Regions from separate parts of the Schinkia azotoformans genome, predicted to be linked through region 2. Evidence: predicted binding sites of a transcription regulator. Region 2 holds the regulator's gene; the other holds the start of a gene.
What was found. The regulator Rex, encoded in region 2, represses fermentation and respiration genes when NADH is low (regulators of the CRP and FNR family bind a similar motif). The targets are predictions, from matches to a motif close to TTGTGAAATATTTCACAA.
Positions count from the first base shown of each region.

Region 1: a site for Rex is predicted at 5,889-5,906, ahead of P9E47_RS04355 (AtpZ/AtpI family protein). Genes of this name have one in related genera too.

Region 1 covers NZ_JARSMD010000008.1:74,971-90,656, forward strand. Annotated here, with positions in the region: gene P9E47_RS04335 (YbfB/YjiJ family MFS transporter) at 1-363, shown strand, start outside; gene upp (uracil phosphoribosyltransferase) at 836-1,465, shown strand; gene wecB (non-hydrolyzing UDP-N-acetylglucosamine 2-epimerase) at 1,572-2,714, shown strand; gene P9E47_RS04350 (S8 family serine peptidase) at 3,273-5,531, shown strand; gene P9E47_RS04355 (AtpZ/AtpI family protein) at 6,064-6,261, shown strand; gene P9E47_RS04360 (ATP synthase subunit I) at 6,321-6,728, shown strand; gene atpB (F0F1 ATP synthase subunit A) at 6,746-7,456, shown strand; gene atpE (F0F1 ATP synthase subunit C) at 7,511-7,729, shown strand; gene atpF (F0F1 ATP synthase subunit B) at 7,999-8,523, shown strand; gene P9E47_RS04380 (F0F1 ATP synthase subunit delta) at 8,520-9,065, shown strand; gene atpA (F0F1 ATP synthase subunit alpha) at 9,083-10,591, shown strand; gene P9E47_RS04390 (F0F1 ATP synthase subunit gamma) at 10,749-11,609, shown strand; gene atpD (F0F1 ATP synthase subunit beta) at 11,705-13,117, shown strand; gene P9E47_RS04400 (F0F1 ATP synthase subunit epsilon) at 13,198-13,599, shown strand; gene P9E47_RS04405 (NADH-quinone oxidoreductase subunit A) at 13,974-14,348, shown strand; gene P9E47_RS04410 (NADH-quinone oxidoreductase subunit B) at 14,339-14,860, shown strand; gene P9E47_RS04415 (NADH-quinone oxidoreductase subunit C) at 14,864-15,686, shown strand, end outside.
Region 2 covers NZ_JARSMD010000034.1:1,789-17,474, forward strand. Annotated here, with positions in the region: gene P9E47_RS19485 (transposase family protein) at 91-531, shown strand; gene P9E47_RS19490 (hypothetical protein) at 591-989, shown strand; gene groL (chaperonin GroEL) at 1,762-3,387, opposite strand; gene groES (co-chaperone GroES) at 3,563-3,847, opposite strand; gene P9E47_RS19505 (CPBP family intramembrane glutamic endopeptidase) at 4,103-4,819, shown strand; gene P9E47_RS19510 (YdiK family protein) at 4,816-5,013, shown strand; gene P9E47_RS19515 (redox-sensing transcriptional repressor Rex) at 5,093-5,731, opposite strand; gene moaC (cyclic pyranopterin monophosphate synthase MoaC) at 5,750-6,241, opposite strand; gene P9E47_RS19525 (ABC-F family ATP-binding cassette domain-containing protein) at 6,378-8,315, shown strand; gene P9E47_RS19530 (hypothetical protein) at 8,654-8,818, opposite strand; gene P9E47_RS19535 (hypothetical protein) at 8,939-9,241, shown strand; gene P9E47_RS19540 (DUF4317 domain-containing protein) at 9,321-10,484, opposite strand; gene P9E47_RS19545 (glycerol dehydrogenase) at 10,633-11,721, opposite strand; gene P9E47_RS19550 (BMC domain-containing protein) at 11,802-12,350, opposite strand; gene P9E47_RS19555 (4Fe-4S dicluster domain-containing protein) at 12,357-13,682, opposite strand; gene P9E47_RS19560 (1-propanol dehydrogenase PduQ) at 13,711-14,877, opposite strand; gene P9E47_RS19565 (aldehyde dehydrogenase family protein) at 14,900-15,686, opposite strand, start outside.

The DNA.
Region 1 (15,686 bases), on a different contig from region 2:
TCTCTCGGCATCGCACTACCGGTGATGTGGATGTCGGCAACTAGCTTAATGATCAGTGCCGCACTATTTGGTGCGACATTTATGGGTATCACCACCCTGGCAACAACTATCGCGCGTCAAATGAATCTATCCAATACGAGCCGACTTATTGGCTATATGACGGCCATTTATGCAATCGGCCAAATGATCGGACCAACAATTGCAGGTCTTTTATCATCGGTCACACATAGCTTCAACTCGGCATTAATAGGGGCGGCAGCGGTTGTATTCCTCGGAGCATGCCTAATTATGAATGGAATTAAATTTGAGAAAAAAACGGCTCAAGAAGTTGAGTGGGAGAACGTACAATCCAACAGCAACTAAAAATTTTTATATAATCAAAATTACTCCAAAGTCGATTTCTAAGTAAATCGGCTTTTAAATTTTTGTTTTTGTACCAGCCCGCTACGCAGTTGCAGCGTCAGTTTTATTTTTTCGAACTATCCCAATTTTCTTTTATATCTATTTTAGCCGATGACTTTTCCCAATTCACTTGTCTCTATTACTATTTTCTTATACAATTTACTAGATAGACACAATTTGACCAAAGTAGGCAAATTTTTTAACCTTATTCGGCAATTTTTTTTATGCGACGAGTAATCGCAGGAGCAGAATTCTCTTAATTCCATAACTGGTGGCGGGATGTGCTTTTTTCGGCCATCATAGAATCCACATAATTTGTCCAAATATGTCAACTGTGCTGCCCTCATTCTTTTTTGAAATAAAAGCAATGTCTTTCAAAAATATAAAAATGGGCAAAATACATAATGTGAAAATGAGAAAAGGAGACGGTAAGATGGGAAAAATTCATGTTTTTGATCATCCGTTAATTCAACATAAGCTTACAATGATTCGTGACAAAAATACGGGTACAAAAGAATTTCGCGAGCTGGTAGACGAAATTGCTAGTTTAATGGCTTTCGAAGCAACACGTGACCTTCCACTTAAGGAAGTAACCGTTGAAACACCAGTAGCAACGGCTAAAGCAAATGTGCTTGCAGGTAAAAAGCTGGGTCTAATTCCAATTTTACGTGCAGGTCTTGGAATGGTAGACGGTATTTTAAAGCTGATTCCGGCTGCAAAGGTTGGTCATGTTGGTCTATACCGTGACCCTAAAACGCTAATGCCTGTCGAATACTATGTGAAGCTTCCATCTGACATCGAAGAGCGCGAGTTCATCGTTTTAGATCCAATGCTTGCTACAGGAGGCTCAGCTGCTGCTGCGATTACTTCTTTAAAAACACGCGGTGCCACTCATATTCGTTTAATGTGTGTCATTGCTGCTCCTGAAGGTGTTGAAGTGGTTCAAAAAGAACATCCTGATGTTGATATTTATATTGCTGGATTAGATGAAAAATTGAATGACCACGGCTATATTGTTCCAGGTTTAGGAGATGCGGGAGACCGTCTTTTCGGAACAAAATAATCGCCGTTTACTATGCACATGCCACTCAATAGTAGTGGCAAGTTGCTTATTTAGCCCAAAATACCTTGGTCGCTTTGTTCGGAACAATTAATTGGAGTGAATAAAAATGTCAAAACGAATTAAAGTTTTAACGACTTTTGGAACTAGACCGGAAGCGATTAAAATGTGCCCGCTTGTGCTGGAACTGGAAAAACGCCCGGAACAGTTTGAATCCATTGTTGCGGTAACAGCTCAGCATCGCCAAATGCTCGATCAGGTTTTAGAAATTTTTAATGTAAAACCTGATTACGATCTAAACATCATGAAGGACCGCCAAACACTTATCGATGTGACAACTAGAGGGCTTGAAGGTTTGGATGCTGTTATCAAAGAGGTCAAACCGGACATCGTGCTTGTTCATGGCGATACGACAACAACGTTTATCGCGAGCCTTGCTGCGTATTATAATCAGGTTTCGGTGGGTCATGTTGAAGCCGGCTTACGGACTTGGAATAAATATTCGCCATTTCCGGAGGAGATGAACCGCCAATTAACAGGCGTGATCGCTGACCTTCATTTTTCACCGACGGAAAAAGCCTTCGAAAACCTTACGAATGAAAATAAAAAGCAAGAGGCAATCTTTATCACCGGAAATACAGCGATTGATGCTTTAAAAACTACGGTAAAAGAAGATTATACAAACGAGGTTCTTGAAAAAGTAAGCGGGGGCAGACTTGTACTTGTGACAGCACACCGTCGCGAAAACCTTGGGGAGCCGATGCGCAATATGTTCCGTGCGATTCGCCGCATCGTAGATGAGTTCGCTGATGTTCAGGTCATTTACCCTGTCCATATGAATCCTGCTGTACGTGAAATTGCTGGTGAAATTTTGGGCGGACATGATCGCATTCAATTAATTGAACCGCTTGATGTGATTGACTTCCATAACTTTGCCGCTCGTGCTCATTTAATTTTGACCGATTCCGGCGGCGTTCAGGAGGAGGCGCCATCGCTTGGAGTTCCAGTTCTTGTATTACGCGACACGACGGAGCGTCCAGAAGGAATCGAAGCCGGCACATTGAAGTTGGCCGGAACAGATGAGGATACAATCTATCGTTTAGCATCCGACTTGCTTACAGATCAGATTGAATATGAAAAAATGGCAAAAGCTTCGAACCCATACGGAGATGGAAAAGCCAGCGAACGCATTGCTGAAGCCATCCGCTACCATTTTGGTCAAATCGAACAACGCCCAGAAGCATTTTTATAATAGAAAAGCGGAAGCGCCTTGCTCATCGCCGTACAAACTGGAGGGGCTTCGACTGAGATAAAGGAAACTTGAATTGCGTTAGCAATTCTTAGTTGACTTATCGTAGGGAGGAGACCTGAAGTTTGCTAGGCGATAGGCGCTGGAGCTAGACAATGTTGAGTGGGACATGGGGCCGGGTTCTCCGTCCCACAATTACTTTTGCTTAATAATGCGCTTAAGAATGAAAGCGTTTTAACAGAGAAGAAAAAAACCACACAAAAAACCTGTTTCAAAAAAATGGCTAATGGTGTTTCATTGCAGTTGCCAAGTAGTTGGATTTTGCAAAAAATTTGCTATATATAATAGGAAGAAACTCGAAATAGGTACACAGGAAATTATATGTTCCTTATAAATTATTATTTTATCTTTGAAAAGGTCAACTTTACTACCCTCGCTCTACTAACTATATTTAAAACTATTGATACAGTCCAAAAACCTTGTCACACTCCGATTAATAAATTTTTACATAAAAATACCATTATAGTGACACAATAATCGATTAAGGAGTGTGGTGCTATAATGCTAAAAACTATCATTAGTTTGACCCTCGTCAACCTGCTTTTATCAAGTCAACTTACGCATACTTATGCACATCAAATCCATACGAATGTTCCGAAAATAAAACCAATTAAAATAAACGTAACCCCTCCAGAAAAGAATCAATCCAAAAAGTTCATCATTGAAGTTGAAGACCAAGAAGTACTTAAGAAAATAAAAGCCAATTATCCAAATGTAAAACTAGACAAGGTGTTTGATACGGTCCTTCAAGGTGCATCGATTGTTGGAACCGAGGAAGATATTGAAAAAATAAAACGGCAGCCCGGGATTAAAGAGGTGCATCATACAAGTACCTATAAAGTCGAGCTTGATCAAAGTGTGCCTTTCATCGGTGGAATGCTTCTCCGCGGTGAATTCGATGAGAAGGGTCGGCGCCTGACAGGTAAAGGTGTGAAGGTCGGTGTTATCGATACGGGCATTGATTATACTCATGGAGATTTGCAACGAAATTATCAAGGTGGGTTTGACCTTGTCGATGAGGACGAGGATCCGATGGAAACGGTGAAAAGCCAAGGGGAGGCTACCTTGCACGGATCACATGTGGCTGGAATCATTGGTGCCAACGGAAAGTACCTTGGGGTAGCACCCGATGCTGAAATTTATGCCTATCGTGCGCTCGGTCCGGGTGGTGTCGGAACATCCGATCAAGTCATTGCCGCCATTGAAAAAGCGGTCGAGGATGGAATGGACATTATTAATCTATCGCTTGGCAGCTCAGTCAACGGTCCGGATTATCCGACGAGCATGGCACTCGATAAGGCGGTGGAAAAAGGAGTTATTGCGGTAACTTCAAATGGAAACTCCGGCCCTGGGTTGTGGACGGTGGGCTCGCCAGGCACTTCGGAAAAAGCAATTTCAGTTGGTGCTTCGACTCCGCCGCTTGAGATTCCTGTACTAGAGCTGGAGTTGGTTCCAAACAAAACCTTTATCCTTCAGCCACTTCAAGGCTCCGTACCTTGGAACCTAACGAAAAGCCACAAAATCATTTTCGGTGGATTAGGATACCCAACAGAATTCCCGGATGTCAAAGACAAAATTGTTTTAATCGAAAGAGGAGAAATATCTTTTACGGAAAAGGTTAATAATGCCTATAAAAAGGGCGCGAAAGCAGTGTTGATTTTTAACAATGAGGAAGGAGCTTTTTCAGGAGGACTAGAGGAGGCAATCACGATTCCGGTTGTAGCGCTCACCCGGGAGGACGGACTTTTTATAAAAGACGAACTGGAAAAAGGACATGAGTGGGCGGCGACAAAAATGAGGAAGGTGCAGGACCAATTGGCCAATTTCAGTTCACGCGGTCCGGTTACGCACACTTGGGGAATCAAGCCCGATGTGGTGGCACCGGGTGTGAAAATTAAAAGCACAATCCCGAACGGTTACATTTCATTGCAAGGAACAAGTATGGCTGCACCGCATGTTGCTGGAGCGGCGGCGTTAATCAAGCAGGCTCACCCTGATTGGAATCCAGAGCAAGTAAAGGCGGCGCTGATGAATACAGCAAAACCGATTTTCGATGATGTGGGTCGAATGTACAACCCATACGAGCAGGGGGCCGGTCGGATTCAGGTCGAGAAAGCGGTGGATGCGAAGGTGTTGGTATATCCCGGGTCATTGGCGTTGGGATCGATTGTGCCAAATAGCGGAATGATTGAGAAGTCGGTAAAGATAACGCTAGAAAATAAATCTAGTCAAACTGAAAAAATATCATTCGCCACTCCTAACTTGAAGGAAGGAGTTCACTGGAGGCTGCCTTTATCCTTTTCGTTAAAACCGCTGGAAAAGAGAATCGTGACTGTAGCTGTGACTGTCGATTCGAATAAGATAACGGATGGCATTCACTACGGAAATGTAAAAGTAGAGTCAAGCAGTGATGACGAAATTCTGCTCCCATATCTATTTGTTGTCGGAGATGCGGACCATCCACGGGTTATGGGCTTTTCATTCGAGAAGGAGAGTGGGGCGGATGATGTTTATAAATACGAACTCTACTTGCCAGAAGGAGCGGAGGAATTAGGAGTTGCCCTCTTCGACCCGCTGACTTTAACCTACGTCGGACACCTAGTCCAGGAAAGAAATGTGAACAGAGGTTTACTAGAGGCTGAACTGAAGCGAGACGACATTCCATTCGCCGACGGGGATTACATTTGTATTGTCTATGCAATACAAAACGGCAAAGAAGGAGTGCAACAAAGTAGGATAACCATTGGGGAGGGGAAGTGAATAGAAGGGCTGGCAGTGGTGCCAGCCCTGTGAGGAGGACATTTCCGAACTTCCATGTGTAGAATTATTAAATAAAGGTAATTTAGTGTAATTTCATTATAAAAACGAACCTTTTTCTCACAGATTGGTTGTATTGTTATGAAAAAAGCATATTAAATTAACGAAAAGCCCTTTTTATGGACAATCTGTTGACCAAATTACCCAAAAAACAGGTTTAAAGCTGGGTGGAAGGGGGAAAGGGTACTCTGGGGAAAGCGATGATAGTACAGCGGCAGTGAGGTACCACCGACCAGTTCCCAACGTCGAAAATACCTCTCACAGGGCACTGAAGGGGCTGCTTCCGAAATTTTGACATATATGTGACGATTTTCACTTAAAATGGATTGACATTAAAAGTGCCCTATTGTATGCTAAAAAAGGTGTGAAAAGGGAGCAAAATATGTATATATTTGTCAGTGAATTGAAAAAACTTTAGCGGAAGGAGTGTTTTTCCTTGCGTGATGAGAAACGGCCTAGAAATCCTTATAAGGCGATGGCGCTTATGTCCGCCATTTCTGCCCAATTGGTTGGCTCAATCTTAATAGGTTTATTTTTAGGAAAATGGCTGGATGCCGAGTTAGGGACGCTGCCATTATTTTTAATTTTAGGTCTATTTCTAGGATTGGCGACTGGCATCTATAGCATGTTACAGCTTATCAAGAAGTTCAATGTGAACGATGATCAAAAATAAACATATTCTCACCCAAAGCCTTAAGCCATCTTAAGCCTAAGCCTTGAAAAAAGGGAGACATGATGAATATTAAAGAATACAAGCAAATTTTCATCAGAGAACTTAAGATTATTATTAATCTACTAGCAATATTTGTGATAGGATGGGGCTTTACGCCATACCCTCACATTTTTTTAGGGCTAATACTGGGAACTCTTATCAGTACATACAATTTATGGTCGATGCATAGCAAGGTTAACCGAATGGGACAAACCATCGTCGACAATGCGAACAAAAAAGAAGATGAAAAGAAAAAGAGAGTCAAGTCTCTTGGATCTTTGAACAGACTAGCAGCTGCCGCGCTGGCAGTTCTTATCGCAATGCGCTACCCGGAAACGTTTAGCCTAGTAGCCGTGATTATAGGATTAATGACAAACCATTTCGTCATTATGATAGATTTTCTTTTTCAATCCATCCGGAAAAACTGAAAGAGAGGTGAAACAATTTGGAACATGGTGCTCCAATAGTAACATTTTTAGGACTTCAATTTAATTTAGCCAACGTCCTTATGATCACAATTGCTTCAATTATTGTATTTTTACTTGCAACTGCTGGCGCAAAATCCTTACAACTCCGCCCAACTGGGATGCAAAACTTTATGGAGTGGGTTTTGGACTTCGTCAAAGGGATCATCGGGAATACAATGGACTGGCAAACGGGTGGTCGTTTCCTAACATTGGGCGTAACAATCATTATGTACATCTTTGTATCAAATATGTTAGGTCTACCATTCTCAGTATCGATTGATGGCGTTCTGTGGTGGAAATCACCTACAGCAGACCCAACAATCACATTAACTTTAGCTGTAATGGTCGTAGGTCTATCTCATTATTACGGTGTTAAGTTAACAGGGGCAAAACATTATGGAGGAACATTCTTCGCTCCAATGAAGTTTTTATTCCCACTAAAAATCATCGAAGAGTTTGCAAACACTCTAACTCTCGGTCTGCGTCTCTATGGTAACATCTACGCAGGTGAAATTTTACTAGGTTTACTGGCAGGATTAATGTCAAGTGGTGTCGGCGGTGCAATCGGTGGTATTTTACCGATGCTTGCATGGCAGGGATTCAGTATTTTCGTAGGTACAATCCAAGCATTTATTTTTACAATGTTAACAATGGTTTACTTGTCTCATAAAGTGAGCATGGACCATTAATATAAAAACTCTATTATAATAAAACTTTTCATAGGAAAAAGGGAGGACTTTTAAATGAATTTAATAGCAGCTGCAATTGCGGTAGGTTTAGCGGCACTAGGTGCTGGTATTGGTAACGGTCTTATCGTTGGACGTACAGTTGAGGGAATCGCTCGTCAACCAGAACTTCAAGGTAGACTTCAAACTACAATGTTTATCGGGGTTGCGTTAGTAGAAGCATTACCGATCATCGGGGTAGTTATCGCGTTCATCGTAATGGGCCAAAACGCTTAATAAAAAGAACCCATACAACAGCAAATTAAAGCATCAAGGATCATGGACCTTAGTTCATAATGGCGAAAGATCGATCTAAGCGAGATCCTTCGCCATTCCTTTATGGGGACCTAGTTCCAAGACTAATCACGAACTTAATTCGGAGTTTTTCGAGAAATTTCATCTAAAAATTCAACCGAAAAAGCATTCCGATTAAAACTAGAAACAAAGCTAAATCGCATTATTCATTTTCATGATGAGTAGGCACGTATTGAAAGGAGTGAAATACAGTGTCATTAGACTTTTTAGTATTAGCATCAGCTGGTGCGCAAGGTATTAACACAGGTGATATCGTTTTCCAGCTTGCATCGTTTATCATTCTATTACTTTTACTTCGTAAGTTTGCATTCGGCCCATTAATGGGAATTATGAAAAAACGTGAAGAGCATATTGCTAACGAAATCGAAGCAGCAGAAAAAGCTCGTCAAGAAGCCCAAAAGGTTGCAGCACAACAAGCTGAAGCACTTAAAACAGCACGTCAAGATGCTGCTGAATTAATCGAAAACGCTAAGAAACTTGGCGAGCAACAACAAAAAGATATTATCGAAGCTGCTAAAGTTGAAGCAACACGTCTAAAAGATGCTGCTGTAAAAGAAATACAGCAAGAAAAAGACCAAGCTATTTCAGCTTTACGTGAGCAAGTGGCTACATTATCAGTACTAATTGCATCTAAAGTTATTGAAAAAGAGTTAAATGAACAAGATCAACAAAAACTGATCGATGAGTACATCAAAGAGGTAGGCGAGGCACGATGAGTCAAAATGCTGTCGCTGGTCGCTATGCCGTCGCTCTTTACCAATTAGCAAAAGAACGTAACGAATTAGAGCAATTAGAACAAGAATTACAGGTTGTCGAAAAAGTAGTGGCTGAAAATCCACAATTTCTTACAATCTTAAAACATCCAAAGATTGCAAAAGACACGAAAAAAGCGCTAGTAAAAGAAGTATTCAAAGATGCCTCACAAACTGTAATCAACATGATTCTTCTTTTAATCGATCGCAAACGTGAAGAAATCCTTCTAGAAGTGGCTGAACAATATTTCCTTTTAGCTAATGATGCACGCGGTATTGCGGATGCGAAAGTATTCTCAGTCCGTCCATTAAATGCTGATGAAGAAAAAGCACTTTCAGAAGTTTTTGCAAAGAAAATTGGCAAATCAGAATTACGCATTACAAATATCGTAGACAACAGCCTAATCGGCGGTGTCAAGATACGAATCGGAAATACAATTTATGATGGCAGTGTAAAAGGTAAGCTTGACCGTATTGAACGTCAATTACTATCAGCACAACGCTAGAAGTAGGGGTGAAATTCATGAGCATCAAAGCAGAAGAAATTAGTGCACTGATAAAAAAGCAAATCGAAAATTATCAGTCTGAAATCGAAGTGAATGATGTTGGTACTGTAATCCGTGTCGGTGACGGTATCGCACTTGCTCATGGTCTTGATAACGCAATGGCGGGAGAACTTCTTGAGTTCTCTAACGGAGTAATGGGTCTTGCCCAAAACTTAGAAGAAAACAACGTTGGTATCGTTATTCTTGGACCATATACTGAAATTCGTGAAGGTGACGAAGTTCGTCGTACAGGCCGTATCATGGAGGTTCCTGTAGGTGAGCAATTATTAGGACGTGTAGTAAACCCATTAGGTTTACCGGTTGACGGCTTAGGCCCAATTGAAACTACAAAAACTCGTCCAATCGAACAAAAAGCACCAGGGGTTATGGCTCGTAAATCAGTACATGAACCATTACAAACTGGTATTAAAGCGATTGACGCTCTTGTACCAATCGGACGCGGACAACGTGAGTTAATCATCGGTGACCGTCAAACTGGTAAAACATCAGTAGCAATCGACGCAATCTTAAACCAAAAAGACGAAAATATGATTTGTATTTACGTTGCAATTGGTCAAAAAGAATCAACAGTTCGTGGTGTTGTTGAAACATTACGTAAAAACGGTGCATTAGATTACACAATCGTTGTAACAGCATCTGCATCACAACCAGCTCCATTATTATACCTTGCTCCATATGCAGGTGTAGCAATGGGTGAGGAATTCATGTACAACGGTAAGCACGTTTTAATCATCTATGATGATTTAACAAAACAAGCATCAGCATACCGTGAACTTTCATTGTTATTACGTCGTCCTCCAGGTCGTGAAGCGTATCCAGGGGATGTATTCTACTTACACTCACGCTTACTAGAGCGTGCAGCAAAACTTAACGATGATTTAGGCGGCGGTTCAATGACGGCACTTCCATTCATCGAAACACAAGCTGGTGACGTTTCTGCGTATATTCCAACAAACGTTATCTCAATTACAGACGGACAAATCTTCTTACAATCAGACTTGTTCTTCTCAGGGGTACGTCCAGCGATCAACGCAGGTCTATCAGTATCACGTGTAGGGGGTTCTGCCCAAATTAAAGCGATGAAAAAGGTATCAGGTACATTACGTCTTGACCTTGCTTCTTTCCGTGAGTTAGAAGCATTCGCACAATTCGGTTCAGACCTTGATAAAGCTACACAAGCAAAATTAAACCGTGGTGTTCGTACTGTAGAAGTATTGAAGCAAGGTTTAAACAAGCCGCTTGCTGTTGAAAAGCAAGTCGTAATCCTTTATGCATTAACAAAAGGCTTCCTTGACGAAATTCCAGTAGCAGATATTGGCCGTTTCGAGCAAGAACTATATGCATGGATTGAACATAACCGCAAAGAAATTTTTGAAACTATTAAGAGCACTAAAGAATTGCCTGCTGATGCAGACATTACTGCTGCAATCAATGACTTCAAAAAGACATTTGCAATATCTGAATAATAGAAAAGCGGAAGCGACCGTTTAGCGAAGTTTACTAGTCGCTGGTCGCTGTAGCTAGACAACGATACAGAGATTATCTTATTTTAAAAATAAATAAAGGTGGCGCGAGCCTCGCAAGGCCCGGCCCCTTTACCACGAGAAAAAGGTGGTGAAACGAGTGGCTTCATTACGCGAAATAAAAGGTCGTATTACATCAACAAAGAAAACGATGCAAATCACAAAAGCGATGCACATGGTATCAGCTTCTAAGTTAAGCCGTGCTGAAGAAAACGCTAAATCATTCTATCCGTACATGGAAAAAATGCAAGAGGTTGTAACAAGCATAGCCCTTGGAAGTAAAGGTGTCAGCCATCCAATGCTAGAATCAAGACCGGTTAAAAAGACTGGCTATCTAGTAATCACATCTGACCGTGGCTTAGCTGGTGCTTATAACAGTAACGTTTTACGTGCTGTATTACGACAAATTCAAGAACGTCATAAATCAACTGATGAATACACGATTGTTGCAATTGGACGTATGGGACGTGACTTCTTTAAGAAGAGAAATATGCCGGTTGTCAAAGAAATCACTGGTTTAGCAGACCAGCCCGTATTCTCAGATATTAAAGAAATAGCTAACCAAGCAGTTGGTATGTTTACAGATGGGGCTTATGACGAACTTTATATGTACTATAACCATTTTGTTAGTGCGATCTCACAAGAATTAACGGTGAAAAAGCTTTTACCGTTAACAGACCTTGCTGAAGGCAATACTGGCTTAAGTTCATATGAGTATGAACCATCTCAAGAAGAAATTTTAGAAACACTGCTTCCGCAGTATGCTGAAAGTTTAATTTATGGAGCGCTGCTCGATGGTAAGGCTAGTGAACATGCTTCGCGTATGACTGCAATGAAAAGTGCTACTGATAACGCTGGTGAGCTTATCGATTCACTTACATTGTTATTCAACCGTGCACGTCAAGCTGCAATTACTCAAGAAATCACCGAAATCGTCGGTGGGGCAGCAGCATTAGAATAGTACTGACTTTAAGTGCAGCCAGGCAAACACCTGACTCACTAGTACTGAATAGAACGGAATGTTCATAGTGAACAAATCTGTTAGGAGGAAAAGCGATGAATAAAGGACGCATAACAGCAATTTTGGGTCCAGTTGTAGACGTAAAATTCGAAAGCGGCAAGCTTCCTGAATTATACAACGCCCTTAGAATTGAACATAAAGCGCGTACTGCATCAGAAGTGGATATCAACTTAACATTAGAAGTTGCCCTTCATCTTGGTGACGATACAGTACGTACAGTTGCGATGGACTCTACTGACGGTTTAATTCGCGGAATCGAAGCAGTAGATACTGGCGCACCAATCTCAGTACCAGTTGGTGACGTTACTCTAGGTCGTGTATTCAACGTATTAGGAGAAACAATTGACCTTAATGAACCAGTTCCTGCAGAGGCTCGCAGAGATCCAATCCATCGTCAAGCACCAACATTTGAACAATTATCAACACAAGTTGAAATCTTAGAAACTGGAATTAAAGTAGTAGACCTTCTTGCTCCTTACATCAAGGGTGGTAAGATCGGTTTGTTCGGTGGTGCCGGTGTAGGTAAAACCGTATTAATCCAGGAATTAATCAACAACATCGCTCAAGAGCACGGCGGTATCTCAGTTTTCGCTGGTGTAGGTGAACGTACTCGTGAGGGTAATGACCTTTACCACGAAATGAGTGATTCAGGCGTTATCAAGAAAACAGCGATGGTATTTGGTCAGATGAACGAGCCACCTGGAGCACGTCAACGTGTTGCCTTAACTGGTTTGACAATGGCTGAATATTTCCGTGATGAGCAAGGACAAGACGTGTTATTCTTTATCGATAACATCTTCCGTTTCACACAAGCAGGTTCAGAGGTATCTGCCCTATTAGGACGTATGCCATCTGCCGTAGGTTACCAACCAACACTAGCTACTGAAATGGGTCAATTACAAGAACGTATCACATCTACTAACGTAGGTTCAGTTACATCAATCCAAGCGATCTATGTACCAGCGGATGACTATACTGACCCAGCGCCAGCAACAACTTTCGCTCACTTAGATGCAACAACTAACCTTGAGCGTAAGCTTTCTGAGATGGGTATTTACCCAGCGGTGGATCCATTAGCATCTACATCTCGTGCATTATCACCTGAGATTGTTGGTGAAGAACATTACAATGTTGCTCGTCAAGTACAGCAAACATTACAAAGATACAGAGAATTACAGGATATTATCGCAATCCTAGGTATGGATGAACTAGGCGACGAAGACAAGTTAGTCGTTGCACGTGCTCGCCGTATCCAATTCTTCTTATCTCAAAACTTCCACGTTGCTGAGCAATTTACAGGTCAACCAGGATCATATGTACCTGTAAAAGAAACAGTTCGTGGCTTCAAGGAAATCCTTGAAGGTAAATACGACGATCTTCCAGAAGACGCATTCCGTCTAGTTGGACGTATCGAAGAAGTTGTTGAAAAAGCAAAAGCAATGGCGTAAATCTAGAAGTGAGAAATGGGAAATGAGAGAATCTCATTTCTCACATCTTACAACTCACCTCTAGAATAGGAGGTTATCTAATGAAGACAATTCAAGTCAGTGTAGTTACTCCTGATGGCGCTGTAGTTGAAACAGATGTTGAAATGGTTAGTGTAAAAGCAGTAAGCGGTGAACTTGGTATTTTACCAGGCCATATTCCGTTGGTTGCCCCGTTAACTATTAGTGCTGTTCGTCTTAAGAACGGCAACAACACTGACAAAGTTGCTGTTAGTGGTGGCTTCGTTGAAGTAAGACCTGAAAAAGTGACAATTCTAGCTCAAGCAGCTGAATTGGCTACAAGTATAGACATAGATCGTGCTCGTGCAGCGAAAGAACGTGCAGAGCGCCGTTTACAACAAGCAAAAACAGACGACGTTGATTTCAAACGTGCCGAACTTGCATTAAAACGTGCAATCAATCGTTTAGATGTTGGCGGACGTTAATATTATTCAGTAGATCCCTCCACTTTCATAAGTGGCGGGATTTATTTATGTTATCTAGTTGTAAAAAACCTAATGCAGGATCAAATTCGATCCTTCTTTAGTTTTTTTAGCAACATAGTTTCACATAATGAAACAAAATATTACGTCAAAATAATAATGACAAGAACTGTATTCACATTTTTTTCATGAAATAAAAATAATTATGTGATAAAATGCACAGACTTAATCACATAGTAGAATAAATGTCAATATTTCCGAGATGAAGTTCATGTTTTTTTACGATATTTTTGACGTTTGGTCGACACAATTTTAGCTATTTGCTATAATAAGGTCGGTGTGAGTATTTAAGAATAAACCGATTTGGGGGGGATGGTATGGACAGTTTGTTTCTGTACCAAAACAATTATTTAATTGTAGTTGTCTTTCTATTGTTAGGTATTATACTACCTGTCGGAGCACTGACATTTGGTCGATTCCTGAGACCGTATAATCCTACGGCAGAAAAGAGGACGACCTACGAAAGTGGTCTAGAACCTTTCCATGAAGCTAGGGTTCAGTTTAATGTACGTTATTATATTTTTGCTTTAATGTTTGTTATTTTTGATGTGGAGACAATCTTCTTATATCCGTGGGCGGTTGCCTATGATAAGTTGGGAATCTTCGCATTAATTGAGATGTTAATCTTCGTTGTTATGCTTATTATCGGCTTAATTTACGCTTGGAAAAAGAAGGTGTTAAAGTGGATTTAAATTTAAATTTAGCGGATATTACACCGGAAGAACAAGAAGAGTTCAAACGCAATGTGTTTTTGACTACAGTAGAAGAAATTAAAGCATGGGCTCGTAGAGGTTCAATTTGGCCAATGACCTTCGGGCTCGCTTGTTGTGCAATCGAAATGATGGCTGCAGGTGGAGCGCACTTTGATATTTCTCGTATTGGTAAAGAGGTCTTCCGTGCTTCCCCACGTCATGCGGACTGTATGATTGTTGCTGGTACTGTTACGAAAAAAATGGCACCGATCTTGCGTCGTCTTTACGATCAAATGCCTGAACCAAAATGGGTTATTGCGATGGGTGTTTGTGCAACTGCAGGCGGACCGTATGTGAAATCTTACGCAGTTGTAAAAGGTGTAGACCAAATTGTGCCGGTTGATGTATATATACCAGGTTGCCCTCCAAACCCAGCCGCTTTACTTTACGGCTTGCATAAATTGGAAGAAAAAATCCGCCTAGAGGCTAAGACTGGAAAGCGGGTGATGTAATCCATGAGTGAAAAGGATTTAGAGCAATTGAAGAAAGAGGCTGTTGAAAAAGCAAAAGCTGCTGCTGCCGCGAAGGCGAAAGCTGCTGCGGCTGCAAAGGCAAAAGCCGCTGCGTTAGCGAAACAACAAGGTGGAGCGGAAGCACAAACGGCTGAAAGTGAAGCCCCAGCAGAAGTAAGTGCTGACGCAGCAGGAGCAGATGCCAAAGCGAAAGCCGCCGCTGCTGCGAAGGCGAAAGCTGCCGCAGCCGCAAAAGCAAAGGCTGCCGCTGCTGCAAAAGCAAAATCAGCAGCATCAGAAGCTGCATTCCAAGCAGAGGGTGCCACAGCGTTACCAGAAGGTACGGATGATAAGGCGAAGGCCATTGCCGCTGCGAAAGCAAAAGCCGCTGCAGCCGCTGCCGCAAAGGCCAAAGCTGCTGCAGGAGGCGCGGGAGCCGCAGCTGGCGGTGACGATGAAAAGGCGAAAGCAATCGCTGCTGCGAAAGCGAAGGCTGCTGCTGTAGCTGCCGCAAAAGCCAAAGCTGGCGGAGCCGCTGAAGCAGTAGGTGCAGAAACACCACCGGAAGCACCATCACCAAACCAACCATATTTAGATAAATATATTAAGGTGATCAAAGACCATTTAGGCGAAGACGTATTAGAAGATGCTTACATAAACAAGCTATCTCAAGATGTACCTACATTGGTTGCAAAGCCAGACACATATTACAAGATCGCCGAATTCCTTAAATACAATGAACAGCTTGGATTTGACTATTTATCAGAGCACCATGGTTCAGACTTCGTGAAACATATGGAAGTCTACAACCATCTTTACTCTTATA
Region 2 (15,686 bases):
TTCCTCGCTATTTAGTATTTAGTCTAAAATCTTATATAACTGTCAATACTAGGTATTAATCTATTAAAATACCTAGGAGCTGATAGTGATATGAAAGATTTTCATGAAGATTACAATGTGTTTGAAATCGCCTTGGAAATACCTGAGCCATGGTATGTTTTCCACCATGAGCTAACTAAAGATGAGAAAACACTACACATTTATATTGAATATAGAAAAGGTGCCGAATTTTCGTGCCCTAATTGTGGGACCTCAGGTTGTAAAGTTCATGACATTCAAGATCAGGACCGTACTTGGAGGCACCTAGATTTCTGGCAATATCAAACCATACTACATGCAAGAATGCCAAGGGTTAAATGTGAATCATGTGGAAAAATACGCACCGTTATCATTGATTGGGCACGCCCAGGTGCTGGATTTTCCATGCTTTTTGAACACCATCTACTGTCGTTGATGGGTGAAATGCCAGTTGTGGCAGTTGCACGTAAGATTGGTGAACACGATACCCGTCTTTGGCGAGTCTTTAAATAAAAAGCGACGGGAAAACAGCTGAAGCTTCTGGAACTTTTACATGGCTGACTAGTCCGTCTTTGAGAATGAAGGACGTTGTTGGTATCGTTATACAAAATGGTGTAGTAACTAATGGTACTGCAACTGGTTTTTACACCTATACAACATCTCAGGGTGCAACTACTACAAATTGGTCTTCTGGATTTAATTATTTCTTAGGTGGTGTAACTAAAGTACAAAATCTCGCAAAACCAGACTATCCGGTAAATTCCGATTATATGTTCATAAAATTCCAATTTACTAAATCTAATGAACCAGCAGAAGCCCTTTATGGAACATGTGGACACCAGGTACTTACAATAAACATTAGTAACCCTGTTTTTGAATTATCAAGAAATAATGGTAAATTAAAACCAATGAACTTCTATTTTGGCACGGAATATAATGAAACTACTGATTATCAAAGTAAAACGTGGTAAAAGAATGTATAATTATTAAACTTAGCTTTTAAGGCTCTTGCAAGAAACCAAAATATAAAAGTGGCAACCTTTATAATAATTGTTCAACTTTCGCTCCAATAAAACAAGTACTATTTGTTGAACTTAATGAGATTAAGATCCATCTATCTGTTATCCCGCTTGACAATTTAATTTTTGTAAAAACGGAAGGCGTCTCGTTCGTAGGTATCGTGTGATTCTCGAAAAATCACTATCATACAGAAGAGGCGCTCACTATATAACGACCGAAACATTCAATACAATCAACTACCAAAAAAAATTTGATTCTATGTTTTTTCTAGATTGAAGTAAAAAATATTTACGCAATAAGCAAAAGCTAAAAAATTTTCAATCATAAAGACTTGGTCCTCTTCAGGATGATTAAGAGGATAGATAAACGGTAAAACTTTTGGGGGAAGTTGGTGATTTATGATATTATTTTTGATTCAATTCAGTTTCCTAATAAATCCAATTTTCGCAATTGTTTTTTGTATAAATCTAATATTGTTAATAAAAAAAGTCGCTAAAGACCCAAATGCAGATATCGAAAAACATGCCGTGTGGTTAACAATATCCGCTATGTATATAGTGCTTTCCTTAACCGCCTTGCTAAACCTCATTTTGAATCGGCTTTAACTTTTTTCTACAAGTTTTATTCAATAAGCACATTTACAACAAAACAGACTACTCCCTATAACCAAATAGGGAGTAGTCTTTACTTTTTTATAAAACTTCATGCCCGGCTATGCAGGGATTACATCATCCCCATGCCGCCCATTCCGCCCATGTCAGGCATTCCAGGAGCTTCTTTTTCAGGGATGTCAGCCACTACTGCTTCCGTTGTTAAGAACATAGCAGCTACAGATGTTGCATTTTGTAATGCTGAACGAGTAACCTTAGTTGGGTCAACGATACCAGCTTCAACCATGTTTACCCATTGGTTAGTTGCCGCATTGAAACCAATGCCAACTGCTTCATTTTTAAGGCGCTCAACGATTACAGAGCCTTCTAAACCAGCGTTAGCTGCGATTTGACGAACTGGCTCTTCTAATGCACGTAATACGATGTTTTTACCAGTTTCTTCATCACCTGCTAATTCAAGAGCAGATACTTTATTGTATACGTTAACTAAAGCAGTACCACCACCAGCAACGATACCTTCTTCTACTGCTGCACGAGTAGCGTTTAGAGCGTCTTCGATGCGAAGTTTCTTCTCTTTTAATTCAGTTTCAGTAGCAGCACCAACTTTGATTACAGCTACGCCACCAGCAAGTTTAGCTAAGCGTTCTTGTAATTTTTCCTTATCAAACTCAGAAGTTGTTTCTTCCATTTGTTTGCGGATTTGGTTTACACGACCTGAAATAGTAGCAGATTCACCAGCACCTTCTACGATTGTTGTATTTTCTTTTGTTACAACAACTTTAGAAGCACGACCTAATTGCTCAATCGTTGCAGCTTTAAGATCTAAACCGATATCTTCAGTGATGACTTGACCACCTGTTAAGATAGCGATATCTTCTAGCATCGCTTTACGACGGTCACCAAAGCCAGGAGCTTTAACAGCTACAGCGTTGAATGTTCCGCGAAGTTTGTTAACAACTAATGTTGCAAGTGCTTCACCTTCAACATCCTCAGCGATCATTAATAATGGCTTACCTTGTTGAACTACTTGTTCTAATACTGGTAAGATTTCTTGAATGCTAGCAATTTTCTTATCAGTGATTAAGATATATGGGTTTTCAAGAACAGCTTCCATTTTTTCTGAATTTGTTACCATGTATGGTGAAGAGTAGCCGCGGTCAAATTGCATACCTTCTACTACTTCTAATTCAGTTGTAAAGCCTTTAGATTCTTCGATTGTGATAACGCCGTCGTTACCAACGCGCTCCATTGCTTCAGCAATTAATTGACCTACTTCATCATTGTCAGCTGAAATCGCTGCAACTTGAGCGATGGATTCTTTACCTTGGATTGGCTTAGAGATCGCTTTTAATTCTTCAACAGCAGCTTGAGTTGCTTTTTCAATCCCTTTTTTGATGCCCATTGGGTTCGCACCAGCAGTTACGTTCTTTAAGCCTTCGCGAATTAATGCTTGAGCAAGAACAGTTGCAGTCGTAGTACCGTCACCAGCAATGTCATTTGTTTTGCTAGCTACTTCAGCAACTAATTTTGCACCCATGTTTTCGAATGCATCTGGTAATTCGATTTCTTTTGCGATTGTTACACCATCATTTGTAATTAATGGAGAACCGAACTTTTTCTCTAATACAACGTTACGTCCTTTAGGTCCAAGTGTTACTTTAACTGCATTTGCTAATGCGTCTACACCACGTAGCATCGCACGACGAGCATCTTCACTAAATTGAATTTCTTTAGCCATTTAAGTAGTACCTCCTCAAAATTATTAATCAGCAGGATTCTGATTTTTTTTATTAATTCTATTAGACAAGGGTGATCTACTATGTAAAAAGACTAGTAGATCTATCTCACGAAAAATGAAAGTAAAGTGGGTCTTTGCACACTTCGTAACTCTATCATTCCGCGTTCAAGACCACTTAGCCAACAATTGCTAAAACATCATTCTCGCGAATAATTAAATATTCTTTACCTTCATATTTCACTTCTGTACCAGCGTATTTAGAAAAAATGATGCGGTCGCCTTCTTTAACTTCTAAAGCAACTTTCTCACCGTTATCTAATACACGGCCAGTTCCTACAGCTACAACACGACCTTCTTGCGGCTTTTCCTTCGCAGTGTCTGGTAAAACAATACCGCTTGCAGTCTTTTCTTCTGCTTCAACAAGCTCAATAACAACACGATCACCTAATGGTTTTAACAAGTGAAACACCCTCCTAAGATAAATTTTAAGTATTTTAATTATTAGCACTCATTAATGCTGAGTGCTAACACATTTATTATAATAAATAATTAACTAGATTTTTGCAAGTAAAAACTATATTTTTTTTGTAAAAATTAACCTCCCTGAACATTATTAACGAAATGTTGAAAAACCAATCATCTTTTTATTGGTTTTAAAATAATTATGTTAAAATACAAGAGTGGTTCATCTGATTAAACATAAAGGGGTATAACATTGAAAAGCAGATACTTGCTTACTATATTAATGTATATTTTTGTACAATTTTCGGGGATCTTGTTTGGTGTGGACTTGCTGCTTCGAAATGGGATCTCAAAGGATGATGCGGTGGCCATTTGGACGGTCATAAGCTTTAGTGGCGGTTTATTAGTAGTTATTTTGTTGTTATTGCCAGACATCAAAGCCCGTCATAATACTAACAATCGAGTATCAAGAACTCGTGCAGCAGGCTGGGCGATTTCCGGGATCTTTTTAGCGTTTTTAGCACAGGTTATTGCTGCACAAATTGAAATGATACTTGGAATCAAAATGGGCTCTGAAAACACAGAGATTTTAGTAGAAATCGCGATGCAAACACCGATTTTTATTATTGTTACTTCAGTAGTAGGGCCAATTTTCGAAGAAATTATTTTTCGGCAGATTATCTTTGGCAGTTTATATACAAGATTTAACTTTTGGATTGCCGCTATCATTAGTTCTTTAATTTTTGCAGCTGTCCATTTTGACTTTACACATATCATCATCTATACAGCAATGGGGCTTGTGTTTTCCTTTCTTTATGTTAAAACAAAAAGAATTCTGGTTCCGATTGTTGCCCACGTCTCCATGAATACCTTTGTTGTGTTGGTACGCATCCTATTTGCAGATGATATGGAGAAGCTGCAGAAGCAATATGAACAGGTGCAAAGCTTCGTTGGAGGGTTTTTACAATGAGAACTTCACCTTATACAATGGCACTCATTTATGGGGCGATGGGTGCTCTCTTTACATATTTAGCGATCCAAAGCGCTAAAGAGACAATTTGGAACTTTTCTACGATACTGTTAATGATGATTGCAACCTTCGACTTTTCAACAGCTATTCGATTTATTTTATATAAAAGAATGATTAAAAAAAGAAAATCATAAAACGGCTGCCTCAAAATAGAGATAGCCGTTTTTCCATGTGTACTTTTGAGCAAACTTTCCGGGGCAACCCATAAAATTATTAACTTAATGGGTAATGTTTTAAAAAATAAATTAATGACTGCAACTCAACTGCTAAATCAATATGATGAATTCTAATATCTTCCGGGACATTCAGTCTTGCTGGTGTAAAATTCAAAATTCCTTTTATTCCTGACGTAACGAGGCGGTCCGTTATTGGCTGGGATACCTGTACAGGAACGGTTAAAATGGCAACTTCCAATTCACCTGTGATTTTGCTTTCTAAATCATCTAAATGATAAACTGGAACACCTCCGATATCTGTGCCGACTTTCGCTGGGTCAACATCAAATGCCATCACAATTTTGGAATTATTGTTTTTCATAAAATTATAATGCAAAAAGGCGGTTCCTAAATTTCCTACCCCGATTAAGCACACCTTCACCACTTCATCTTGGCTTAACGTCTGCCTAAAGAAGGACAATAAATAATTGACATTGTACCCATAACCCTTTTTACCAAGGGCACCAAAATAAGAAAAATCACGGCGAATTGTGGCTGAGTCTACTTTTACCGCATCACTTAATTCTTTTGAGGAAACACGCTGTTTCCCTGAAGCATGTAAATTCGCTATAAACCGGTAATATAACGGCAAGCGTTTAGCAGTCGCTTGCGGTATTTTGTTTTTATCAAAAGACATACCATACCCCCGTTCTCCTTAATCAATATTTTCCTTTCTCCGAAAATCTCCGCTTTTTCCTCCAGTTTTCTCAACTAAATATGTTCGGCCAATAATCATTCCTTTATCTACGGCTTTACACATATCATAAACCGTTAACGCTGTAGCAGTTGCTGCTGTTAAAGCCTCCATCTCGACACCTGTGCTTCCCTTTGTTTTAACAGTTGTTTCGATATGTAAAATATACTCAGGGGCTTTCTCTTCCCATGAAAAAGAAATATCCACACCCTTTAGCATCAATGGATGACACATCGGAATCCATTCGGATGTTTTCTTGGCTGCCATCACTCCGGCTACTTGAGCAACAGCTAATACATCGCCCTTTTTCATTTTATTTTCTTTTATTTTTGTATAGATTTCTTCATTTACTTGTATGCTAGAATGGGCAATGGCAGTACGAGTAGTTTCATTTTTTTCAGTGATATCGACCATTTTCGCACGGCCTTCTTCATTAAAATGAGTAAAGGACATTCTTCATTCATCTCCCGACTTACACATATTTTAATACAAAAAAGTTTAGGATGATATTTATTTTTGTCAAAAAAGGAGATTTGTTGCTCGTTTGACATTGTATAAGCTAAACTATGATTTGAAGAGGTGAACCGATATGATACTACTTCAAGTCAACCAACTTACGAAATATTATGGTGCTGATCTTATTTTATCTAATATTAAATTAGAAGTACAATCAAAAGATAGAATTGCTCTAGTTGGAAGAAATGGAGCAGGGAAATCTACTTTATTGAAAATTATCTCAGAACAAATGTCGTATGATGGCGGCGAAATCATTAAGCCAAAAAATTTAATGATCGGTTATCTTGCTCAAGATACCGGCTTGGAATCTAGTCTTTCTATTTGGGATGAAATGTTGACTGTTTTTCACCATCTTCAAATAAAAGAAAAGAAGCTGCGTGAACTGGAAACAAAAATGGGTGATCCTTCCTATTTAGATGATACCGAAAAATACGAAAAATTATTAAAAGAATACGACGAACTGCAAGTAACCTTCAAGGATGAAGGCGGCTATCAGTATGAAGCTGACATCCGAACGGTTTTACATGGGCTTAATTTCGGTGATTTTGATTATTCGACAGCGATTGCAACCTTAAGCGGCGGTCAAAAAACCCGCTTGGCAATGGCTAAGCTGCTTTTAACAAAGCCGGATTTATTAATTCTTGATGAACCGACGAACCATTTGGATATTGAAACGCTGGGCTGGCTTGAACAATATTTGCAAGGTTATCCTGGTGCTCTACTAATCGTCTCCCATGACCGCTATTTTCTAGATAAAGTTGTGACTCAAGTCTATGAATTATCACGGACGAATTGTCGCCGCTATGTAGGAAACTATAGTAAATATTTAGAGCAAAGTGCAGCCGTTTACGAGCAGGAACTAAAGTCTTTCGAAAAGCAACAAGAGGAAATTGCAAAATTAAAGGATTTCGTCCAAAAAAATATTGCAAGAGCGTCAACAACAAAACGGGCACAAAGCCGTAGGAAGCAGCTTGAAAGAATGAAAGTAATGGACCGCCCACTTGGAGATGAAAAGTCAGCCTCATTTTCCTTTGATATTGAAAGACAAAGCGGCAACGATGTGTTAATGGTGGATTCTTTAACCGTTTCCTATCAAGGAAAGGAGCCGATTCTTACAAACGTATCCTTCGGGCTTAAGCGTGAAGAAAGTGTTGCCTTAGTTGGGCCGAATGGAATTGGAAAGTCCACATTGCTTAAGGCGATTACTAAGCAGCTTGAGATCCTTACTGGCACGATCAACTACGGGTCCAATGTTACGATTGGCTATTATGACCAGCAGCAGGCAAACTTGACTTCCAATAAAACAGTCTTACATGAACTATGGGATGAATATCCATTAAGACAGGAAAAAGAAATTCGAACGATATTAGGGAATTTTTTATTTAGTGGTGATGATGTTTTAAAAATAGTCTCTTCGCTAAGTGGCGGTGAAAAGGCAAGATTAGCACTCGCCAAACTGATGATGCAGAAGGCAAATCTATTAATTCTCGATGAGCCGACGAACCACTTGGATTTGGATAGCAAAGAAATACTAGAAAATGCTTTAATCGATTACCCTGGAACGATTCTGTTTGTATCTCATGACCGTTATTTTATAAATCGGTTGGCTACAAGAGTGATTGAGTTATCCACAGAAGGACTGGAGTCGTACTTGGGTGATTATGATTATTATGTGAATAAAAAAGCGGAAATGGAAGAATTGGCACAGCTTGAAAATGAAGGACAATCCTCATCAAAAGTGGTGCAAACAACTCCACCGGAATCGGACAAGGCAAAATATGAACAAGACAAAGAACAGAAAAGAAAAGATCGCCAGCGCCTACGTCGAATTGAAGAGATCGAACAACAAATTGAACAAATTGAAATGAAAGTCGCTGAAAATGATGAACTATTATGTGACCCTGAAGTTTATCAAGACTATGAGAAGGCAGCCAAGTTAACTAGTGAAAACGAAAAATATCATGACCATCTCGAACTCTTGATGGAAGAATGGGAAACTCTACAGGATTAACGTTCAGAGAAAATTCTTCTGGACGTTTTTTCTTGTGGAATTTTGTCAAATCCATTTCTTCCAGATGTGGGTATTTTTTTTATGTATTCACACTATCCACAGTGTTATTCACAGATAAACTCACTTTTTTCAGGCACTCCACAAAGTTATTAACATTATCCACAGAAAAATATCGAATTATCCACAATTTTTATGAACACCTACGGAACCCATTATGTCGGAATTTGTTGAAGTTATCCACCACATCTCTGAGCTGTGGATAAACTCTGTCCACATCCAAAATAAGTCTAGATTTTTTTAAAAATAGTATGTGCATTATTGTAATCGTCTTTGAAATTTTAACTTGACAAAAGCTGAGATTCAGTACTGGGATGATGTTTTCTATAAAACGGTGCAAACGGATCAATGGAAGCACTTCTTAAAGGACCGTTAATGATGCTTTCCGCTTCCCCATCAAAATGTGGAGTTGCCTGCGTACGTTGACTTTCACTATTACGTGACATATTGATCATCTCCTTAGTCTTAAGATAACTATTTTGAAGATGATCTATTCAAGATGCTATATTTAGCAGTGCACATGGAAATAGTAGGAATATCCTCGCTGATAAAGGAGATTCTTAGCCATGTCTACATACATAGAAATGAAAAATATATTTATTACAAAGGTTCAAAAGGACGAACAACGGACAATACTTGAGGTTTGCTTCGAAAATATGCATGAGCCGAAGTATTGTCGTTTATTTAAAGCTACTTTAGAAAAGGAAAGCGATTGGACCATTCGATCCATCGCTGTGTATGATTCTCGAAAAGACAGATTTCTCACAGTTGGGTCCCTTTATGCTCCTATTTTGTATGAGGAAATTAAAAATAAAATACTTCAAGCATTTGAGCAAGACGCTGAGTTTGAACAACAATTGGCTCAATAGGGGCTGTCTATAATGAAACATGCCCATTTTAGGTTTTTTCTCGTGTTTCGGGCACGTTCAATGGGCCATTGAACAACTTTTAAAATGTTTCCGGAATCAATGTAAAGCCCTCAATCACCGTATCTTCATCCACTTCAATTAGTAAACAACGCTTACCGCTATAGTTGACTTGTTTAACATACTTCAAATCTTGAGGGCTGATTGAAATATTTGCGACCTTAGTCTGGATTTTAATCGATTTCGTATTATAATTTGGGACGATACTGCTTGCTTTAAATTCGTGCTTTTCATCATCAATGACTTTTTGAAAAGCTGTTTCTACTTTTTCCGTATTAACATCCTCTACTCCACTCACCTTTAAAACGCGTTCAACGTCTTTGTAGTCCAATTTTGGCGTTTCTTCCTCTTCATTTTCATCAATGATGCGGTTAATTTCTTCATAAACATTTGCAAGGGTTGACGCGTCAACTTGGTCCCCGACGACTTGTTTGACGATTTCTTCGAAAATCGCTTTATCCTCTTGCGCGGTTATAATCTCTTCACCATTCAATACATTCTCGATAAAATCCTCATCAGGTTGATTTGCTTTTTCAGCACAGTACAAAATGTGATTGACATCTGCTGAATTATCAGTGAAGCATGGAAACAAAAAGCCTGCGACTGGTGAAGCAAGGTTAATGATTGGATCTACGATTACACTATATTTAAATACTCTCTCCACATAATCAAACATAAGCGTCTTTTTCGGCTGCATCGTTTTATTGATGCTGCAGAGAATGAATTGATGAGAGTAAACTTCGTCCTGTTCACTCACTTCTGCTTCTTCATTTTTCTTTTTCGTAGGTTTAAAATATTCGCAGCGAATGAAGGTTGCAACCATATCTTCCGTATGCTGTGCACTTTTAAACATTTTCTCGACGATTACTAGCATTTGTGCCTTCCAGTCCTCTACATCACCCGCTTGCAAACCATCATAAAGAAGAAGCTGTGTATGGTCCTCGGCTTCACGTTGAAACTTTAATTCAAACAATTTCACATCCAATTGTCCTGTAAGAACCTTTTTGAAGTTGCTCAGGAATAACTCCTGCTGTTCTTGCTCCAGCATTTGAAACGGCTTACTTTCTTGATGATAAATCTCACTGCTTTCCTTCATAACATATACATTAAAGATATCTTTGATTTTCATTCGATTATTATTAAGCTTAAATTGTTTTCGAATATCTGCTACATCTTTTTTATTCATAGTTACAGATCCAACTCCTAAGTTTAAGTTTAACTTTTCAATTATAAGCAATCTCAAGCTGATTTTGTAGGAGGAATAAGAAAAAACCTCTATCGAAGAAGTTAAAAAGGAAGGGTATGGATACCCTTCCTTTTTATAGTTTCCCTACTTATTTACTCAATTGATCCACAGCTATAATCGCATTTGCAACGTCCTCGGCTGTAATTTCCGGCGAAAGGTTACCCATTGTTTCGCCTTCTTGTGTTGCAGCTTTTCCCACCTTTAGTAACTCTTCATACGATACATTATCTAAATGTAATTCTCTTAATGTTGTTGGTAGCCCTAATTCTTTATAGAAGTTAATATACTTATATAGCTCTTCTGCTGGATGTAACTCTAATACTAGCTGAACAAGAGTACCATAAGCAACCTTTTCACCATGTGTTAAATGATGAATATCCCCATTCAGCACTGTAAAACCGTTATGAATGGCATGGGCTCCTGCTAAGCCACCACTTTCAAAACCGATGCCTGATAGCAATGTATTCGCCTCAACAACTGCTTCAACAGCACTTGTCACGACGCCTTTTTGTACAGCTTTGTAGGCAGGTATCCCATACTTAAACAATGTTTCTTCACAAGCCTGTGCAATTGACCTTGCTGCAATACTTACTTTGCCACCAGCCATTGCTGAACTGTTACTGTTTAATGTTGCTCTTGCTTCAACCCAAGTGGCCATGGCGTCTGCAATACCTGATGCAAATAATCTCGCAGGCGCTTTTGCCACAACCGCAGTATCGACAAGCACAAGATCAGGGTTTTTGTTATAGAATTTATAGGCTTCAAAAACTCCCTCATCAGTATATATTACTGATAACGCACTTGTTGGTGCATCAGTAGAAGCTAAACTAGGAACGATGACTACTTTTACATTCAGTCCATCGGCAACAGCTTTAGCTGTATCTAGAACTTTACCCCCACCAACACCAATGACCAAATCTACCAAATTTGCTTTCCCCATTTCCACGTAACGATTGATTTCATTCATAGAAGACTCACCGTTAAACTGATCATAATGGAAATCAAGGCCCACTGATTTTAAACTTTCGCGGATAGTCTCCCCAGTGACTTTCCATGAAGTACCGCCAGAAATTATAAGTGGTTTTTGACCTAGTACTTTTACATATTGACCAATATCATTTAGTGTACCTTTTCCTTGAATATACCTGCTCGGTGCAGCAAAACAAATAACTGACATTTTCATCTCTCCATTCCCTTTAATTATTTATGATTGATTTAATAATCAACAATTCTGAAATGTTGCTTTAACATAACATCCTAGAGCAGACATTGTATCAGTCTGTCAGATGGAGATGGAATGATCTCTGCATTTACAAGTAAACCTTTTTCTTCTGCTATTTCTTTTCCTGCTTCAATACTCGCTTCGACGGCTGCTACACTACCGGTAAATGTGAAGAATGCTTTCCCGCCAATTCCATTTCCCAAACGCAATTCAATTGCTTGTACATTGGCAGCCTTTAGAATGGCATCTGCGGCTAAGATCATCGTCGCGATAGAGAAAGACTCCATTATTCCAACAGCTTGAATTCTCTCTGGCATTGTGACCCCAGAAATTGCCGGAAATAACTCAGGACTAACATTAGGGATAATCATAGAATCAACGTAATATTCTTCTGCGACACGTTCTCCTATTTCTATTGATTCCTTTACTGCAGCAACATCTCCGTGGACAATGGCAATATATTTGCCAGGGCAGCTGGAACCAGCCGTTACAATTTCCACTTCGGAAGCCTTGATCATCTGGTCTGCAGTATAGATACCACGCGCAATACTTACAAGTTCAACTATTCCAATTGCTTTTGCCATATGCGATTAGTCTCTCCTTACTGCAATATAATCATCTGTAATCTCTACAACCGTTCCAGCTATACTGGTGTGAACTGCAGCCCCCATACTGTTTTCGGGAATTTTCCCAATCAGCTGTCCGGCATTCACATAATCACCAATTGCAACAACTGGTATAGCCGGAACGCCAACATGCTGGCATTTTGCAATATAAACAATTTCAGGTTCTATTGTTACTTTCGTCAAAGGAGCCGGTTTATCAAAATTCGTTAATCCCAACCTCGCTATTAGGCGCTTACTTGGAACCAAACGATGTTCACGACTTTTGCGCGCGGTAAATTCTGTTGCAACAGGACTATATCGAATATTTTGTTCTGCTAATTTTTGTTTAAGATACAGATTGGCAGTCCGTGGATAAATATCAATTGGACATGCGAATAACTCACACAAATTACACTGACTGCAAAGCGAGGCCATCTTCTGGTCTTCAACAATGTCTATTCCGTAATTTACCAATCTAATCATCTTATGTGGCTGCATGTCATGACCAAGTAAATAACGAGGGCACATATCAGTACACATGCGGCATTGCTCACAGGTCTTATTAACTCGCAATGACTGTTTCATGCTGAGCGTTTTCCTTTTAATAAGATTATGCTGTTTTTTTAAGATGATAAATCCCTTTGTTTTTTTGGTTACATATCCATCTAAGCTGTTCATGACGTTTCCCATCATCGGACCGCCATCGATAATGGCATAATCATCAAAGCTTTCGATACCGCTTAGCTTTAATACATCTATGATAGGTGTACCCACTGGCACCTTTCCGGTTAAGCGGTTAGGTATATCTCCTGCAACAGTTATATATGTTTCGGTAACAGGCTCATTTTGGGAAGCACGGTAAATATTTAACGCTGTTTCTGTATTAATAACGACACATCCAACCTGAAGTGGAATTCCCGCTTCTGGAACAATTCTCCCCGTCAACTCATATACCAAAACCTGCTCGTCACCTACCGGATAAATATCCTTAAGCTCTCTGACTTCAATTAAGCCACTTACTTGCAGTACATCAATTCGTTTTTTTAGAATAGAAATGACTTCTTGATGCTTTCCTTTAATGCCAATCAGCGCCTTCCTTGCCCCTACAAGCCTTCTGGCAGCTTCAAAACCTTTAATGACCTCATCGGGATATAGTTCCATCAATTGCTGATCGACTCTTAACAGCGGTTCACATTCAGCGCCGTTAAGAAGTATATATTCTGCTTTTGCCGCCAGTTTCACATGAGTAGGGAATCCGGCACCACCTGCTCCAATAATGCCGGATTCTTTGACTGTATCTAAAAGACTCAAGTTTCGATCACCCTAATCTATAAAACTTTTATTTCAATTCATTTCCCTTATAAGCCCAGTTTAAGAGGTTTACGAAATCTGCCTCACTTACTGTTATAGGGTTGCCCGTTGTACATATATCTTGCAGTGCACTTTCTACTAGTTCGGGGATTTTTCCCACATATAAGCGTTCTTCAATGTTTAAAGCCTGAAAAGTCAGCGGAATACCCAATTTACTATTTAAGACCCTAATAGCCGTTGAAAGACTAACCACCCCCTCTTCACGAGTTGAACAAGGCAGACCAAGAAATCTAGAAATCTCTGTATAACGCTCAGCAGCTCTAGAAGTTTGATAGCCTCCATCACATAATCCTCCATTAAATTGAATTACATAAGGAAGTAAAATCGCATTGCTTCTGCCGTGTGATAGATGAAATTGGGCTCCCACAGCATGAGCCAAGCTATGGTTTACACCTAAAGATGCATTTGTAAACCCAACTCCTGCCATACAAGAAGCAAGATGTAATTTCCTCCTCGCTTCAAGATCATCGCCATATCGATAAGCTCTTAATAAATACGTGAATACATTCTTTATTGCCTTCTCGCAAAATATATCAGTAAACTCTGTCGCTGCTGAAGATACATATGCTTCTATTGCATGGGTAAGTGTATCCATGCCGGTATCTGCCGTAACGGTAGGGGGTACTGTTTTTGTCAACTGTTCATCCAGAATCACAACATCCGGGAGCAATCTCTCATCTCTAAGTGGAATTTTTACATTATTTTCAATATCAGTAATGACAGAATAAGAGGTTACTTCAGAGCCGGTCCCACTTGTTGTTGGAATCGCTATAAACAATGGTTGTTTTATACTATGATTACTTGAAATCTTTTCCCTTACTTTATAAGAAAAAAGCAGAATAGCTTTTGCCGCATCAATTGGCGAGCCACCACCAAGAGCAATAATCAACTCAGGCTCATATTCCAGAAAAATGTTTAAACCCGCTTTCACTGTTTCTATAGAAGGATCCGGCTCAACATCAGCAAACACCTTACAAGACGTTCCTTGTAATAGATTCATGATCATGTCTACCATTCCGAGCTGTACCATCATTTTATCTGTAATAATGTAGGCTCTTTTGACATGTAATTCTTTCAGAAAGTCTAAGGCATGACTGCCATAGTAAACTTTTGGTCCGACAAAAAATGAATCCATTTATTGTTTACCTCCTACCGAGTTATCTGATCGATAAACCGTCTACAAGCACACATTTTCTTCTTCTTGCAAAGTCCTTTGCTGAGGTTAAGCCCTCCCCGGTAGGTCCGGCAATTGTAAATGTTGCATAACCTTCTCCGCCAATTCCTATTCCCGCATAAGATGGTCCATTTTTTACAAATATCGTTGTTTGAATTTCTTTGGAGAACTTTGTCAAATTATCAATATTTGTAGAGTGCATAATTGCTGTATGACGGAATCCCTGCTCGGCTTCCACTGCTAATTCAATCGCAGCATCGACGTTTTCTACCCGTACTACCGGCAGAATCGGCATCATTAGTTCCGCCTTTACTAAAGGATGATTTCTTTCCACATTTAAAATTGCAACACGGGCATCACTAGGTACCTCAATGCCAATTCGCTGTAGGATATGCGCAACACTTTTACCTACAAGTTCCTTATTTGCGTGTCCGTTGTCAACAACCAGTTCAGTCAATTTCTGAATTTGCTCTTTATCCGTAATAAGAAATGCCCCGTGTTTTTTCATATAAGAAACTAAATAATCAGCAACAGAATCAACAACAATGACTTCCTTTTCAGCGGTACAAGGGAGATTATTATCGAAACTGCAACCATCAATGATATCCCTTGCTGCTTTTTCGAGGTTAGCCGTTTCATCAACAACCGCTGGTGGATTACCGGCACCAGCTCCAATTGCCTTTTTCCCACTTGAAAGCACTGCTTTTACAACTCCTGGACCACCGGTAGCAACAAGCAATTTTATTTTTTTATGCTTCATCATGATATTT